DNA from 3 places in the Paenibacillus sp. FSL R7-0210 genome. Region 2 is predicted to be linked to each of the others. Evidence: riboswitches for the same ligand, from Rfam matches in the RefSeq annotation. Region 2 holds a riboswitch; each other region holds the start of a gene.
What was found. A riboswitch is a leader RNA that binds a small molecule or an ion and turns the genes downstream of it on or off. The one in region 2 is predicted to bind cobalamin.
Positions count from the first base shown of each region.

Region 1 (5,389 bases), 570 kb from region 2:
GCCGCAAAAAGGGCTGGCCGGCAAAATCGTCCTGCCGCTCTTCATGGGCGGAAGTCTTGCACATCTGCTGGCGATCGACTATGCACTGAAGCCGGTACTGTCCGTGCTTGGCGCCCGCTACATTCTTGGCGGCGTCTACGCCGTAGACTCCCAGGCGGTTCGTAACGACCAGGGCGTAGTTGAGCTGGCTGAAGAGCTGCGTTTACGCCTGAACAGCGTGCTGGAAGAGCTGGCGGAGGAGACGGAGCATAAGGTGGGGCGCAAGGCAGGACAGACAGGAGCCGCGGAATAAGGTTACGCTGCCGGTCCGATCATCCCCGGTACAATCAAAAGGCACTAAACCACCCGGATGCGGGAGTTTAGTGCCTTTGTCTATTTAGGAGTTATACTCCTTGAAAGCTCAGCTCCGGCTCCCACAGAACAACCCTATCTCCCGCCAGACTCGCCGGAATATCAATGATCCGCTGGTTGCTGCTTCCCCGGTAGGAGAGGGTAAGGTCTTTGAGCTCTTCGACGAACCGTCCGTCGATCACGACCTGGCACAAGGCCAGCAGCTTCCATTCCGCAGAGCCCGGGGAAGCCGTAAGCTCCTCGTACGTATAGCCGGTATAGATCCAGACCGGGAAGGCCGGCAGCTCGGCGCGCAGCTCGTGTATGAAGTCTGCAGCCTCCTCAGCCGAGAAAAAAGGGTCCCCGCCCGCCAGCGTCAAGCCGTCCAGCAGCGGATTGCCTGCAATCTCCTCTATAATCTCCCGCCGGCGCTCCGGGGTAAAGGCCTCCCCGTAGTTAAAGTTCCAGGTCTTCGGGTTGAAGCAGCCCGGGCAGCGGTGGCGGCAGCCGCTGACGAAGAGGACGGCCCGCAGGCCTTCCCCTTCATTGATCGACTCCGGATAATATCCGCAGATGTTCATAGATGCTTAACACGGTCCCGGACTTCGGCTTGCTTGGCCGCATTGAAACGGGTCTGATAGTCACCGGTCAGATACCCGGTAACCCGGCGCAGACGGCGGATATGGGTGGTATCCTCATGGGCATTGCAGGTCGGGCAATTCGTGCCGATGACCCCTTCATAGCCGCAGCCGGAGCAGCGGTCAATCGGATGGTTGATGCTGAAGTAGCTGATGTCCTGCTCCAGCGCATATTTGATGATTTTGACGAACGCTGCAGGATTGCTCCGGGCATTGCCGTTCAGCTCGACATAGGAGATCGCTCCGGCGTTGCAATATTCATGGAACGGGGCTTCCAGGCTGATCTTCTTGGCTGCGCTAAGTTCATGGTAGACCGGAATGTGGAACGAGTTCGTATAGTATTCACGGTCGGTTACCCCAGGGATAGAACCGAGCACCTTGCGGTCGATCTTGGTGAACTTACCGGAGAGACCTTCGGCCGGTGTTGCGAACAAGGTGATGTTGAGGTTAAGCTCCTCGCTCTTGCGGTCGCAATATTCACGCATGTGGCGGACAATGGCTACAGCCTTGGCGTGAATCTCCATATCTTCGCCGTGATGCTTGCCGTACATGGCTTTCATGCATTCGGCCATCCCGATGAAGCCCAGCGACAGGCTGCCGTGCTTCAGCAGTTCGCCTGCACTGTCATCAGGGGCAAGCTGCTCGCCGCCCTCCCAGACGCCTTCACGCATCATGAAATCGGAGGCTTTGGCCTTCTGGGAAGCCTGGATACGGAAGCGGTGCAGCAGACCGTCCAGCGCAATATCCATATAGTGATTCAGGTCGTCGAAGAACCCTTCTTCATCAGCAGCCAGGCGGCGGCCGGTTATCGTGCCGTGGGCCAGTCCAAGACGCACCAGGTTGAGCGTATTGAAGGACAAGTTGCCTTTGCCGGAGCAATGGTTGCGTCCGAAGCGGTCGCCGAGCACACGGGTCCGGCAGCCCATCGTAGCGAACTCGGTATCCGGGTCAGCCGGATCATAATATTGCATGTTCAGCGGAGCGTCCAGGTTGGCGAAGTTCGGATACAATCTGCGCGCCGAGCACTCCGCTGCCTTCAGGAACAGCTCATAGTTAGGGTCACCCGGTTGCTGGTTGATGCCTTGCTTGCATTTGAAGATCTGAATCGGGAACACCGGCGTCTCCCCGCTGCCCAGTCCGTTCATCGTAGCCGTCAGCAGTGAGCTGATCACAAGCTGGCCCTCCGGGGAGGTGCAGGTCCCGTAGTTGATGCTGGTAAAAGGAATCTGGCCGCCGGAGCGGCTGGACATCGTATTCAGGTTATGTACCATACTCTCTGCGGCCTGCAGGGTCTCGCTCTGCGTCTCCTTCAGGGCAAAACGGAAGGCGCGCGGATACTGCTCAGCCAGATCGCTGCGGCTCATCGTAATCTCCCCAAGTTCTGAAACCTCTGCATTCTCCTCGAAATACTCCAGACCTTTGCGGAAGAGCTTGGAGAAGGACTTGGTCACATAAGGAGCCAGATCATAATCCAGCTTGTTGGCGGACACACCGCCGTACTGCGCATTCTGCTGCGACTGGAAAATAATCGCCACCAGCGACATCGCCGTCATAATCGAGTTGGGAGGCCGTACGCTGCCGTTGCCGGTGTTGAAGCCTTCACGGAGAAGCCGTTCGAACGGGATGAAGATGCAGTTGGTGGTTCCGATGGCGTATTGATCCAGGTCATGCACATAGACGACATTATCCAGGGTAGCCTGTACCAGCTGCGGCGGCATGGTGAAGTTGCGGGCATACCATTTGGAGTATTCACTGCCGAATTTGCTCATTTTGCCGGAGAAGCTCTCCCCGTTCAGGTTGGCGTTCTCGCGCAGCAGATCCAGATCCCGGCTGTCGATAATATCCCGTCCCAGATGAATGACCTCTTCCAAAAGATCCTCCTGTGCAGCTTGTCCTTCGTTATAACGTTTCTCCAGCAGCGTCATTATATAACTCTCTCCTCTCGGGTATTGTAAGCGTTAAAAAAGCACCTCCGGCCGGGAAGGCCGGAAATGCCCGAATGCATGATGCAAAGATCCGGGAAGCGGAAATTTGCCTGTGGTCTGGGTGGAATATACGAGCAGACAAGGGGCAAATAGCTTACGCCCGTTCTTGTATATTCCGCAGAGCCGATACCTGAAAATAATCCGCGATCGTCCTCAGGTATCGGCAGCCTCTGGCCCGATTGACGGAAGGCTAACTCTGCTATTGCAGGCCGCATACGGACACCTTCCCTGTTCCTCGCAGGAGTCTAAGCGGTGCCACCGAAACAGGCAGGTCTCCTGGCTTCCGGCAACTCCTCCGGCGCCTTCCCGGGGGGCTTATTCCGCCCCTTAGTGGCAATTAGCCGGAGAATGCGGCCCTGGGCATCGCACCCTGGGAGCATCCGGTTACAGTGGCGGGACCGCAGCGGTTTTGCACCGCGCTTCCCTATTAAGTCGCACCTCTATTACAAGGGGTGAAACACCCGTTTCTACTATATTTTGTTGTTATCTATTAAAGCTACCGCAATATATTGTGTTTGTAAATGTTTTTTTGCAATCCCGCACGGGGAGCGGGTTCGGCGCTTTTACTCACAGCTGATCCACAGTTAGTCCACAGGTAATCCACAACTTTCCTATGAATCTGCCGTGAATTTTTCATAAAATCTCCGAAAATACGCCACAAAGAATCCATAAATAGAGTGCGTCTAATCCTGGTAATCATTTTGACGGATATTAATAGAATAGAGAGGGTGCAGGTGATTTGTAGCAAGCCTGGCGAAGCGTTACAATAAGAGGATAAGTTAGAGGCAGGCACATCAGATCATTAGGAGGCAGTTCACAATGGCAATTGGCGAAGTGACCGTTATTCCGATTGGGACAGGCAGCACCAGTCTCAGCAGCTATGTGGCCGAGATGCAGCGCGTGCTGGAGACGGTGGAGGGCATTACCTACGAGCTAACTTCTATGGGTACGATTATTGAGGGGCCGGTAGCGCGGATTCTGGCTGCGGTAGAAGCGCTGCACGAGTCGCCGTTCACCGCCGGGGCGCAGAGAGTCTCAACCTCGCTCAAGATCGATGACCGGCGCGACAAGATCTCGACCAGTCGCAGCAAGCTGGAATCCGTGGAGCGCAAGCTACAGGGAGAGTAGCGGGAATACAGTATCTAATCAGAAATGATAATAAGGAGCGGATTATTCATGGCAGAAGCAGCTCAGCAGATCGGAATTCAAATGTATACACTGCGTGACCAGACGGAACGCGATTTCCTCGGCACACTGGCCAAGGTGGCAGAGATGGGGTACCAGGCAGTGGAATTCGCCGGTTATTTCGGTGTATCTGCAGGGGAACTGCGCCGTAAGCTGGATGAACTTGGCCTGGCGGCTCCTTCGGCGCATGTAGGCCTGGACTTCAGCAGTCTGGATAAGATGGAACAGGCATTAGCCAAAGAGATTGAATACGGTGTAGAGCTCGGACTGCAATATATGATCACCCCGTCGGCACCGCTTCCGCCGAACCCTTCCATAGAGGATGTAACGAGAATCATTCCATTCCTGGAGAAGGCTTCCGCGATGGTCCGGGCGGCGGGGATGCAGTACGGCTACCACAACCATGATTATGAATTCAAAGAGGTTGACGGCAAGGCGGTCATCGATATCTGGCTGGAGCAGATTCCTGCCGAGCATATGCTGGCTGAGTTTGATCTGGGATGGGTATACAGGGGGGGAGCCCGGCCCGTTGATTATGTGTCACGGTACGCCGGCCGTGTTCCGCTGGTTCACATGAAGGACTTCGGAGCAGACAATGAGGAGACCGATCTCGGAAAGGGAGAGGTTGATTTCCGGAGCGTCTTCGAGATCGCGGAGCAGAGCGGAATTCTCTATTATATTGTGGAGCAAGAGGCCTATGAGGAGTCCTCCCTTGCAAGCGCTAAGCTCGCACTGGATTATTTCCGCGGGCTGGGGCTGATGCACGGCTGAGGACACAGCAACCAGCGGAAAAAGGGCTTGCGTTTTCCGCTGGAAGAGTTATAATATTTTTTGCTTGGCAGACGCAAACGTCTGTAAGCTGGTGTAGCTCAGGGGTAGAGCAACGCACTCGTAATGCGTAGGCCGGGGGTTCAATTCCCTTCACCAGCATTCTTACAAAGTCGATAGTGGCGCGGGTTTCCGGTTTTTTGGAACTGCGCCTTTTTTCTATGCAAGCATCAACATCTACCATTCTTCTAACCTTTAGTTAAGTAAAGTGGGGAGCTTATGGTTGGATGCTAGGAGGCAAGGAGGCAAGGATCTTATATGGGAAACCGGACATTCCTGAGTGTTACCAGTGCCGATACAGATTTGATTGATTATGAGAATACAGCTTTCGAAACGAATAATTTTCTCGCTCCAATATGGTTTTGTCTAGTCAGCCAAGACCAGTTCCAGCGCTATAGCAGGCAGCTTATGCAAGCTTGGAGC
Region 1 is NZ_JBBPAR010000001.1:5,911,309-5,916,697, reverse strand. It holds gene ssuE (NADPH-dependent FMN reductase) at 1-292, shown strand, start outside; gene nrdG (anaerobic ribonucleoside-triphosphate reductase activating protein) at 384-911, opposite strand; gene MKY64_RS24975 (anaerobic ribonucleoside triphosphate reductase) at 908-2,893, opposite strand; cobalamin riboswitch at 3,203-3,433, opposite strand; gene MKY64_RS24970 (MTH1187 family thiamine-binding protein) at 3,773-4,081, shown strand; gene MKY64_RS24965 (sugar phosphate isomerase/epimerase family protein) at 4,130-4,909, shown strand; tRNA gene MKY64_RS24960 (tRNA-Thr) at 4,997-5,068, shown strand; gene MKY64_RS24955 (hypothetical protein) at 5,225-5,389, shown strand, end outside.
Region 1: linked by a shared signal. The riboswitch ahead of MKY64_RS24975 (anaerobic ribonucleoside triphosphate reductase) and the one ahead of MKY64_RS22595 (S-layer homology domain-containing protein) in region 2 are both predicted to bind cobalamin.

Region 2 (5,389 bases):
CGGCAGCGGAGCCGCTTCGTCTCCAGGCCGCAGCGTCTGCGCGGCCGGGGTCCCGGCGGGCGGCTGCGGGCCGCCGCCTGCCTGATCCGGCTGCCCAGAGGAGCAGCCGGGGAGCAGCAATACCATCAGCAGGAGAAGCAGCGGAGCCAGCCTTCCCCGGCCTCTTTTGACTAGATAGAACATTACCTGCACACCTCCACAAAAAGGGAAAAGAACGGGGGCCAGTCAGCCTGTTCCCCGTTCCTTCATACACCTTATGCTTACTTTTCAAGACATATCCGAACTAATTCCAAGCAAAATCGCCTGTCTAATGGGCCTGCAACGCTTCAACAACCCTATACGCCTCAACTACTCATCGGCACGGGGGCGTTAGTTAGATTTTCTACACTTAATTATTCTTGTTACGCACCTGTATAGAAATTAGTTGGATTTCAGGCATCTAATTCTGCCCACAACCCATCATACGGGAGCTTCGGGCGTGAATAAGTGTTGTTTTTCCAACTAACTCCCGCTTTGCAGCAAATCCTGCCAAATTAGATGTCATTTATCCACTTATTGTCCGCCCCAGCGTACAGCACCCATCCTGCAGCGGAATGGAAATTTCAACTAAACTATACCATCCCCTACTCTTACTCAACTATGGCAATCTAACCGCTACAGCAGCAGCCATCTCACGGGTTACCACAGCAGTAGGCTCGAATGCGCCGCCGGTACCGCTCATATATCCAAGTCCCGTCACCGTACGGACAGCGGACAATGCATAGTCGCTAATCTTATCTTCATCGCTGAATTTACCAGCCCCTGCTCCTGCTCCGGCTGATGTAGCATCCAGCTTAAAAGCTCTAACCATCATCACAGCCATATCCTGGCGCGTAACCAGCCCGTCCGGGTTGAACGTTTTGGCGCTTACGCCGCTGATGATTCCTAGCTCCTTCGCCCGGTTCACTGTTCCATAATACCATGTACCGGCCTTAACATCACTGAAGGCCCCAGCAGAAGACGCCGCAGACGGCTCGTTCCCGGTTAACCGCAGCAGCAGCGCTGCAAATTCAGCACGGGTAATATTCTTTTTCGGTGCAAACAGCAGGCTGTTCTCACTCACACCGTTCATCAGCTTGCGGTCATACGCCGTGTATACCGACTCCAGCGCCCAAGGCGAGATCGACTTCACATCACCAAAAGCCGGACGGTCCGCCGCCGCAGAAGCCACCGTTACCGGGACCGTATGACGCACGATGGCCGGGGTTTTATCCTTCAGATATCCCGTAACCGTCAGGGTATATTTATTTGCTGGCAGTCCTCCGGCCACAACAGCCACGCCCGCAGCATCTGTAACTGCTGTTTTGCCGCCGATGGTTACCTGTACGCCTGCTGCCGGTGAGGTTACCGGATCGGAGGTGAAGGTCGCCTCATTCCAGACCCATTGCTTCTGGGTTACCTGCACCTTCAGATCTTGTCCAGGCTGCGGCTGTCCGGGAGTCACGGTTACGGCATCAACCACCTGCGTGTTGTCCCCGCCATAATAGATCACAACGCGGTCATTCTCCTCCAGCGCGAAGTCGCCCATCCCTACACTTGGATAGATCCATGCTCCGCCGCGTGCGACTACATACATCCAGCCATCATATCCGCCAAAAGTACCCGCAATCACGCCGCCGATCCCCGTCACATAATTGCCTGCTTCATTGACCAGAGCCAGGCGCTTGGCTGCTGCTGTCTTATCCAGTGCCGTAAGCACATTTCCGGCGTATACGCTGCCCTCAGCCAATGTTCCATTCGGACCTTCAACTGTAACCGAGACACTTACCTGAGGATTCTTCACTGGTGTGCCGCTAAAATCAAAGAGCTTACCGCCTGTTCCAAACAGCTTGTACGCTACCAAAGCCTCCAGTGCCTGCTCTGTAGAGAGCGGATTGGAGCTGCCGCCCGCAGTGTGGGCGAACCCGCCGCCTGTAGCGCTGAAGCTCAGCAGCTTGCTGACCAGATTGATTTGGCCTTTGGTATACTCTGCTCCCGCCGGATCAATGCCGAAGGCAGACAGACCGATGATGGCCTGAGCTACACTCTCGCTGCTGTCGCCATATCCTCCGTTCTTATCCTGTGCCTTAGCCAGCCAGGCTGCCGCCCGCTGACCGGCAGCATTCACTGCCGCTTCCTGCTTATGTCCAGCCAGTGCGTTCAGCACCATCGCTGTCATATCCGGATCACTCGCACCCGTGGTCAGAGTAAAGCCTCCGTCCGGGTTCTGCTTCGCCAGAATCTCTGCCAGCAGCTTAGACTGTGTCCATTTCGCATTTGCCGGGATTGTATAGCTGCCGGAATCCAGAGCGAGCAGTGCATAGACCGGATTATTCAGCGTCTGGCCGGTAATTGCATCGTGATTGTAGAGCTTCTCAATCAGGTTATAGCCTGCCACATTCGCCGGGTCGCCGCCAAGTGCCTTAACGGCGAGCGTGATCCGGGCATAGTCCGTAGCTCTGGCAAAAACACCCTTAGCCTCAGCCACCTTGCCTTCAAGCGCCTTCAGATAGCTGGCAGGAACCTTGTAGCCTGCTTGCGCAAGGCCAATCGCCTGCCAGTCCGACTGGACTCCGTTCTTCAGCATGAACTCCGCAGTGGCATAGACCGCAGCAGTTACGCTGGCTGCCTCACTTGCGGGCAGAGCGGATACCGCGGGTGCGGAAGTCCCGCCTGCCTGTGCAGCAGCAGCTTGTCCTGCCGGGGCTACGGCTGCTCCCAGCAGTGCGAACAGCATAATGACAGCAAGTCCCAGCCGTGTGAACCTGGATGATAGAGAATGGTTCTTCATAACTAACCTCTTTCCTGAAATAGAATGGATGAATCCTGCTTCCTCCGCAGATAGAGCGGCAACCTAAAGACCGCCCTGTGCAGGGCGGCCGGGGAAGAATACAATACAGGGCGGCTGAAGGAGCCGATTACTCTCCCACACTACATACAATACAGCATATACAGCCCTCGCCAATATCAGCATCTGCTTTCACATTCTTACCCCCGAAGAATAGAAACAACAACGAAAAAGGCAGGTCTCCTGGCTCATACTTCACCGCTTCCCCCGCCTTCCCATCCCGTTAGCAGGACAGTGGCTCCTCAGGAGTTGCTCCGTATTTACAGTGGCGGGACCGCGCCGGACTTGCACCGGGCTTCCCTTTTAAGCAGATTCCTCTATTAGACATAGCCCTGCCAGCATCTGCTAGCGACAGCGCACGGCCTCTGAGGCAATCTGCACCTTTTCCCAAAGCTTATTAAATTTTAATATTCTGAAACAATCATATCTACTATTCCCCTGTATGTCTATAGACAAGCTATTTCTATTCCATCCACTCGAGTCCCGCTCATTCTGCACAAAAATCCTGAACAGCACATGCCCGCTTCCCCGGCACATCGTACTATTCAGGACTATGGAGTGACTCTTCTGCTGTTAATTAAGGCGTTGGCGGTACTAGCGGAGACAGCGGCAGCAGGCGATTGTATTATGTACATTAGAATTCGTGTAAAAGCGGCCGATAACGCATTCTGCTGCATTTTATACAATCGATTGTGGCAAATAACCCTCCGCCGGGCCAAATTCCCAAAATCTAATGTACCGAATACAACAGAACACCATATTAGGCTCGATATGCCTCATTCTAGTGTACAAAGTGCAATCGAGCAGCTTCATTCGGACACTAACACACTTAACTAATTACTTTATGCTCGTATCAGCCTGCCGAAGCGCAAATCATTGTACTACATAAAGTAGTATGCACCAGGCTCTGACCAGCCCACCATGCCGCGCTGTATGCGCCCACAGCAGATCAGCTACCGCAAGTCGATCATCAGGTCCTAACTAATCAGCATTCATTTAATCCCCTAGCTTGCTGGGGAGCTGCCGTACCCCGACTAACTAAGGTACTGTTCTAGCTCCAAACGTTATGCTTAAATGCAATCTGTACAACTAAATCGTCTGATTTACTGACAAATGTACTTTTAGCTGTATTTCGTGCATCTAAAATGCTTCCGTATCCGCTTTTTGGCCCATTCGGGCAAATTTAGTTGTATAGAATACAGTTAGGAGAGGTGTGCCTTCCTTTTTACTGTTTTTAGTTGTATAGAGTACACCTATCACTGTAAGCAATGCTACTCAGTACCATCACTTGGTATCGAGTCAAAACCATCAGTTAGTTGTATAAGTCGGCTGAGTGACTAAGGAGCGTTACTAGATAGCGTTAGTTAAAAGCGACACTCGGTAGCGTCAGTCAGTTGAGTGAGTCGGTAGCATTAGTCGATTGTGTTGGTCGATTGCATCAGTCGGTAGCATTAGTCGATTGTGTTGGTCGGTAGCGGCAATCAATTGCGGCAGTCGATTGCATTATCCGATCGCGTTAGTTAAAAGCTTACGCAGCCTGCTTGTTGCCGCTGTGTTATTCCGCGTCCGTGTCCGCTTCCGGGCTTGCGGAAGCGGACGGCTCCGCACTAGGCGCGGCTGTAGCTGTGGCCTCCGGGGCGCTGCCCGGATCTGCCGCCAGCTTCAGCGAGTATCTTCCGGCGGTGATCATATCACCTGCTGCCAGCTTCGCGCCTGCTGATAGCTCCACCGTCACCTCGTAGACGCGTGACGGAGGAGTCCCCGCCGCCGCTGGAGAGGCGGCAGCTCCACTATCCGCGCCGCTGTCTACTCCGGCGCCTGCCTCACCCTTCGCATCGCCGTCTACTCCGGCTCCTGCCTCACCCTTCGCATCGCTGTCTACTCCGGCTCCTGCCTCACCCTTCGCATCGCCTTCTACTCCGGCGCCTGCCTCACCCTTCGCACCGCCGTCTACTCCAGCGCCTGCCTCACCCTTCGCACCGCCGTCTACTCCGGCGCCTGCTTCACCCTTCGCACCGCCGTCCACTCCGGCGCCTGTCTCACCCTTCGCATCGCCGTCCACTCCGGCACCTGCTTCACTCTTCGCATCGCCATCCACTCCGGCGCCTGCTTCACCCTGGCAACTGCTAACCGTTGCCTTAACCTCGTAGTCCGTAACGCCGCTGGCGGACTCCACGCCGATCCGCTCCGGCTTGAAGGCGGAGCATTCCGCAGCATCAGTGAAGCTGAACAACAGCTTAACGCCGTTATTCTTACCCGCTTCTCCGCTTCCCTCATCACCGCTACTATTCCCGTCAGTCCCCGCGTCACCGCCGACAAGCCGGACAGAGACCGGGGCCGCTACAGCGGCTTGTCCGGTCACTGCCGGAAGCGGGCTGGGGCTGGCCACCGGCGCAGCTGTATCCTTGCCGCGTCCCCCTAGCTGGCTCAGCAGGATAACCGCCGCAATCAGAATGATCCCGAGGATGCTCCCTGAGATCAGGATTTGAAATCGGCTGCGGCTGACCCACCGCGCCAGCGGCG
Region 2 is NZ_JBBPAR010000001.1:5,343,453-5,348,841, forward strand. It holds gene MKY64_RS22590 (DUF4430 domain-containing protein) at 1-183, opposite strand, end outside; gene MKY64_RS22595 (S-layer homology domain-containing protein) at 638-2,809, opposite strand; cobalamin riboswitch at 3,023-3,216, opposite strand; gene MKY64_RS22600 (GAP1-N2 domain-containing protein) at 4,422-5,389, opposite strand, start outside.

Region 3 (5,389 bases), 1.1 Mb from region 2:
CCACCGGATCGCCTGCGGTGCGAATTCGGATGATTATAACTGGACGGAAGTGCTGATGCGTGAAGCTACCCGCTTCATGGATTCAATTACCCTGCACTATTACACCCTGCCTAATTCGGACTGGAATCATAAGGGCGCGGCTACAGGCTTCGGAACAGACGAATACTTCACAACGTTGAAGAAGGCGCTATTCATGGATGAGCTGGTTACCCGCCATATTGCCATCATGGACAAATACGATCCTGAGAAAAGAGTCGGCCTGATCGTTGACGAGTGGGGCACCTGGTATGATGTTGAGCCGGGTACGAACCCGGGCTTCCTCTACCAGCAGAATACGATCCGCGATGCGCTGGTGGCCGGCTTGACGCTGAATATTTTCCACAAGCACAGTGACCGTGTACGGATGGCGAACATTGCCCAGACCGTGAACGTGCTGCAGGCTGTTATTCTGACCGAAGGCGAGAAAATGCTCCTGACTCCTACTTATCATGTATTCAACATGTATAAGGTGCATCAGGATGCAGAACTGCTGGAGTTCACCGTGGACAGCCCGGTATACAGCTATGATGGCGTAGAGATTCCTGAAGTATCGGCTTCGGCTTCAGTCAATGCTGAGGGCATCATTCATGTCAGCCTGTGTAACCTGAATCACGCGTCATCGGCAGTGTTGCCGCTTGCCCTGCGCGGATTGGCTGGTCAAGCATCCGTAAGCGGAACAACGCTGGCCGGAGCTTCCATCGATGCCCACAATAGCTTTGAGCAGCCGGAAGCTGTAACACCGCAGGCATTCAGCGCCTTCAAGCTTGAAGGGGATACGCTGACTGTAGAGCTGCCACCAATGTCGGTAACGGTACTGGCCATCACTCCACAAGCCTAAGGAGAGAACTGCATGACAACCACTTCAGCCTGCAAAGGATGCCGGGAGGAGTACAAGGTCACGGAAGCACAGATTGCCCGCATTCTGGCGTCCTCCATGTTCAACCCCGGCAATACCGCTTCAGACGAGGTCTATGCCGAGCGGCTTGCGCTTTGCGGGGCTTGCCCCAAGCTGCAGGATGGCGTAACCTGTACCGCCTGCGGCTGTATCATTCCCGTCGTGGCCCGGCTGAAGGCCCGCAGCTGTCCGCTGCCGGGCGGCGGCGGCAAGTGGCAGCCGGTGGCGGAATGACGGCCCACGCCTAACGGCTAGGGGCCAGGCGAAAAGATAGGCTAGAAGCCGCTCTTGTCATAAGAGACGGATCGATCACCGATAGCCCCTCCAACCTGCACAATGCGGCGGTTGGAGGGGCTTTTTTTTGCGTTGTGGAGGTGAGGGGGAGGAAGAGGAAATGAGAGGGATAAATCCATCTAATGCGGCGTGAAAGTGGGCTGGAGGAGGAAATGAGAGGGATTTATCCCACTGATGCGGCGGAAAGTGGGCTGGGTGAGGAAATGAGATGTATAAATCCCTCTAATGCGGCAGAAAGTAGGCTGGGTGAGGAAATGAGAGGGATAAATCCCACTGATGCGGTGGAAAGTGGGCTGGAGGAGGAAATGAGAGGGATAAATCCCTCTGATGCGGCGGAAAGTGGGCTAGATGAGGAAATGAGAGGGAAAAATCCCTTTGGTGCGGTTGGAAGTGGGCTGTATGGATGTTGCGAGGGGCATAAGTGCCCCTGAATTTGCTGAAAGTGAGCGTTGAGCAGAAATGAAGAGCACTAATGCACCTGAATTTTGCTGAAAGTGAGCGTTAAGCAGAAATAAGGAGTATTAGCTCTAAAAGTAGCTGAAACGAAAACTAACCTACCTACCTACCTACCTACCTACCTACCTACCTACCTACCTACCTACCTACCTACCTACCTACCTACCTACCTACCTACCTACCTACCTACCTACCTACCTACCTACCTACCTACCTACCTTCTACACACCCTAATCTGGCTTTCATATAGGACCCGGCAAATCTGCCACGCCATCTGTATAAAACAACTCAAACACCAAATCCTCGTTGTAGTTGCCGAAGCCCTTGCCGAACAGGGTGAGGCCACCAATATGCTCGGCATCCTCCTCGACAGAGAGCCGGAAGGTCCATTGTTTGTTGCGGATGCCTACCTGATCCAGGGTGACCTCCGACAGCTTTTGCCCATCCATGAAGGTACCCGTCTGAGTAATCCGCAGCTGCTTGAGCAGGCCGTATTGATTGGTGAGTGCAGGCCACCAGGCCGGGGTGTATTTTCCCGGATTATCTCCGTAGTCACCGGGGCTGGTCCAGAAGCCGAGCGATTGTCCGTTCAGTGTGAAGGTAATATCCGACGGCCAGTTGTTGTTGACCGACGGGGCTTCGGAGGCGATCTCCATCGTGATGGCAAGCTCCTCCGGCTGCTGGCTCGACAGCAGGAAATTCGGGATTTTATACTCCACGAACCCCTTTCCGAACCAGAGAATCCCGGCGTTCACCCGCTCCTGGTCCCAGAAATAACGGGGATCGTCAAAGTGCCCGATGACCCTCTCTGTCGTAGACAGTCCGCAGGTAGGCTCGATCTGGAAGTCGGAATAATGCCCCACAGGGATGTCCTTGCGGTACCCTCTGCGCGGAGTCCGGGCCTGTCCCGGAAAAACTATCTCAGCCCCGTCGGCGGCCAGTGTACAGATCTTCTGCAGACCGCTTTTACCGGGAGCCATATGGCTGCGGATCAGCCCGGCGGCTTCGAGCTTGCGCACATGCATGGTCATAATCGCACTGCTGAGCTTGAGGGCTGCGGCCAGCTCCTTCACGTTCATGGGCTTATCGGACAGCAGCCGCAGCATATGCAGGCGCACGGTACTGGACAGGGCCTCGTACACGGGCAAAGATTGTTCGGTTAGATCAAGTTTCATCGGATGCCTCCACGTTCAGGTTATATAGTTAATAATTATATTACTCAAATAAAATTTCTACAAGCCATGATTGGCTGCAGGCGAGCTTTTCCAATTTATATCACAGACAGGCCAATCTCTGTCCGCTATGATGTGAGATGAATTAGCAATGAAACAAGGTGCTCTTGCCGGAAGCGGCAAGGGATAACAGGGAATCGGGTGCAACTCCCGAGCGGTCCCGCCACTGTATGGAAGAGCTGCACTTCATGAGGTCACTCGGGAAGCCCCCGGGGAAGACGAAGTCTGCAGCGCCTGTATTCCAAGCCAGGAGACCTACCTTGTCTACGCACACCACGACTCTACGCGGATAGGAGCGGTGTACGGATAGGTTAATGAGAAGAGGCGTTCTGCCCTGATGGACCGGAGAAAGCTTGGTGCTTCAAGATGATCCCCGGTTATAGCTGCTGGATACAAGGATACGGCCCATAGTGATGGGACGGTGAAAAGCACCTTGTTCCGCTTCGCCACGGGTTGCGCGCTCTATCGAACTTGCCTGCGTACATACACTCCCACCCTATAGGGTGGGTTTTTTGGGCTTTATGATCTGTAATGGGAAATCAACAAACATGGAGGGTGACAAATGAAAAAGCACAGATGGTGGAGCTTTGCGGCACTGGTTGCCGGATTTATGGTGTACTTTATGCTGAACGAACCGGGGACGGCCCGGGCGATGCACATTATGGAAGGATTCCTGCCGGTTGGCTGGGCGGTGTTCTGGTGGGCGGCGTTTATCCCGTTCTTTGTCCTTGGAATCTTCAAGCTGAGAGCCATGACCCGGGAGAATCCGGAGCCTGAAGCTGCTGCTGGGTCTGGCCGGGGCGTTTACCTTCGTACTGTCTGCGCTCAAAATGCCTTCCGTGACCGGAAGCAGCTCCCACCCCACCGGTACCGGACTAGGTGCGGTAATGCTGGGGCCGCTGCCCATGAGCGTAATCGGCTCGATTGTCCTGCTGTTTCAGGCGCTGCTGCTGGCGCACGGCGGTATCACTACGCTTGGAGCCAATGCGTTCTCGATGGCGGTGGCGGGTCCTTTTGCCGGATATGCAGTGTATAAACTGATGATGAAAATGCCGGACCGCGAGAAGCTGGCCTTGTTCTGTGCGGCTGCGGTGGCTGATCTGAGTACGTACGTAGTGACTTCCTTCCAACTGGCGGTGGCTTTTCCGGCGGCGGAAGGCGGCGTTCTGGCATCTTTTCTCAAATTCGGGGGCATCTTTGCCGTGACGCAAATCCCGCTGGCCATCAGTGAAGGGCTGTTGACGGTGCTGCTGTGGAACTGGCTGAAATCGTATAGCCCGAATGAATTGTCGCTGCTGAAACGCAAGGTGAACGGAGGAAGAGCCTAATGAGCAATAAATGGAAAAATGGATTGATGCTGCTGGTTGTTATTCTGCTGGTCATTCTGCCGCTGCTGCTGGTCAATGGGGAATTCGGTGGGGCCGATGATGCGGCTGAAGGTGTGATTACCGAAATGAATCCTGACTATAAGCCGTGGTTCAAGCCGCTGACCGAGCTGCCGGGTGAGACGGAGAGTATGCTGTTTGCATTGCAGGCCGCGATTGGTGCCGGTGTGATCGGTTATACCCTGGGGCTGCTCAAGGGCAAGCAAGGCGGGACGAAGCAGCATAGCAGCAAGTGATCCGGCGGATTGACGTTCTCTCCTACAATAATGCTCTGCGCCAGTTGTCCCCGATGTGGAAAAGCTCGTTCGCAGCCCTGATGTTCCTGCTATCTTACACCGTACATCCGGTACTACAGGCTGCAATCACCCTATGGATGATGTCCTGGTGTGTAGTGCAGGCCCGTATTCCCTTCCGTGCTTATGGCATGCTGTTCGGCACAGCGCTGCTGTTCTATGCCCTTAGCGTACCGGCGCTGCTCGTGGAATTCGGGCATCCGGCAGCGGGAGAGGCAGGAATATTCCCGCTTCCGGGACTGAACCTGCCGGTATATGTTACAGCGGCCGGGCTTCAGCGGGCAGGGGAGCTGCTGGCCAGAATCTCTGCCTGCATGAGCTGTTTCTTCTTCCTGATGTTCACGACTCCGTTCAGTGAGCTTTTGCAGGTGCTGCGCAGGCTGCGGATGCCGCAGATTGTCCTGGAGCCTGATGCTGATTATGTACCGCTTCTTATTCCTGCTGAGTGATGCAGCGCATGGTCTGCTGCTGGCCCGCCGGCTGCGCGGAGGCCGTCGGGGCTACAAGGCCAGAATGCGGGAGACTGCGGCTATGGCAGGAGCGCTGTTCGGCAACACGATGCACCGGTATTACGGATTATCGCAGGGGCTGCTGGCCCGCGGATTCACAGATGAGATTATTCTCCCGCCTTATACGGCGCATCCTGTGCCGCGGCGCTATACAATCCAGGCTTATGCCGGGATTGCGCTACTGCTGCTGGCTGAGGCGTACTTTATCACTAACACATGAAAGGAGTCACCCATGGATCAGGAATCTAGCTTGGCTTGTGACGGAGTGGTGTTCCATTACCCGGAT
Region 3 is NZ_JBBPAR010000001.1:4,239,019-4,244,407, reverse strand. It holds gene MKY64_RS18210 (alpha-N-arabinofuranosidase) at 1-877, shown strand, start outside; gene MKY64_RS18205 (DUF6171 family protein) at 890-1,168, shown strand; gene MKY64_RS18200 (ArsR/SmtB family transcription factor) at 1,927-2,859, opposite strand; cobalamin riboswitch at 2,999-3,193, shown strand; partial or broken gene MKY64_RS18195 (energy-coupling factor ABC transporter permease) at 3,479-4,244, shown strand; gene MKY64_RS18190 (energy-coupling factor ABC transporter substrate-binding protein) at 4,244-4,537, shown strand; gene MKY64_RS18185 (CbiQ family ECF transporter T component) at 4,534-5,043, shown strand; gene MKY64_RS18180 (CbiQ family ECF transporter T component) at 5,015-5,323, shown strand; gene MKY64_RS18175 (energy-coupling factor ABC transporter ATP-binding protein) at 5,336-5,389, shown strand, end outside.
Region 3: linked by a shared signal. The riboswitch ahead of MKY64_RS18195 (energy-coupling factor ABC transporter permease) and the one ahead of MKY64_RS22595 (S-layer homology domain-containing protein) in region 2 are both predicted to bind cobalamin.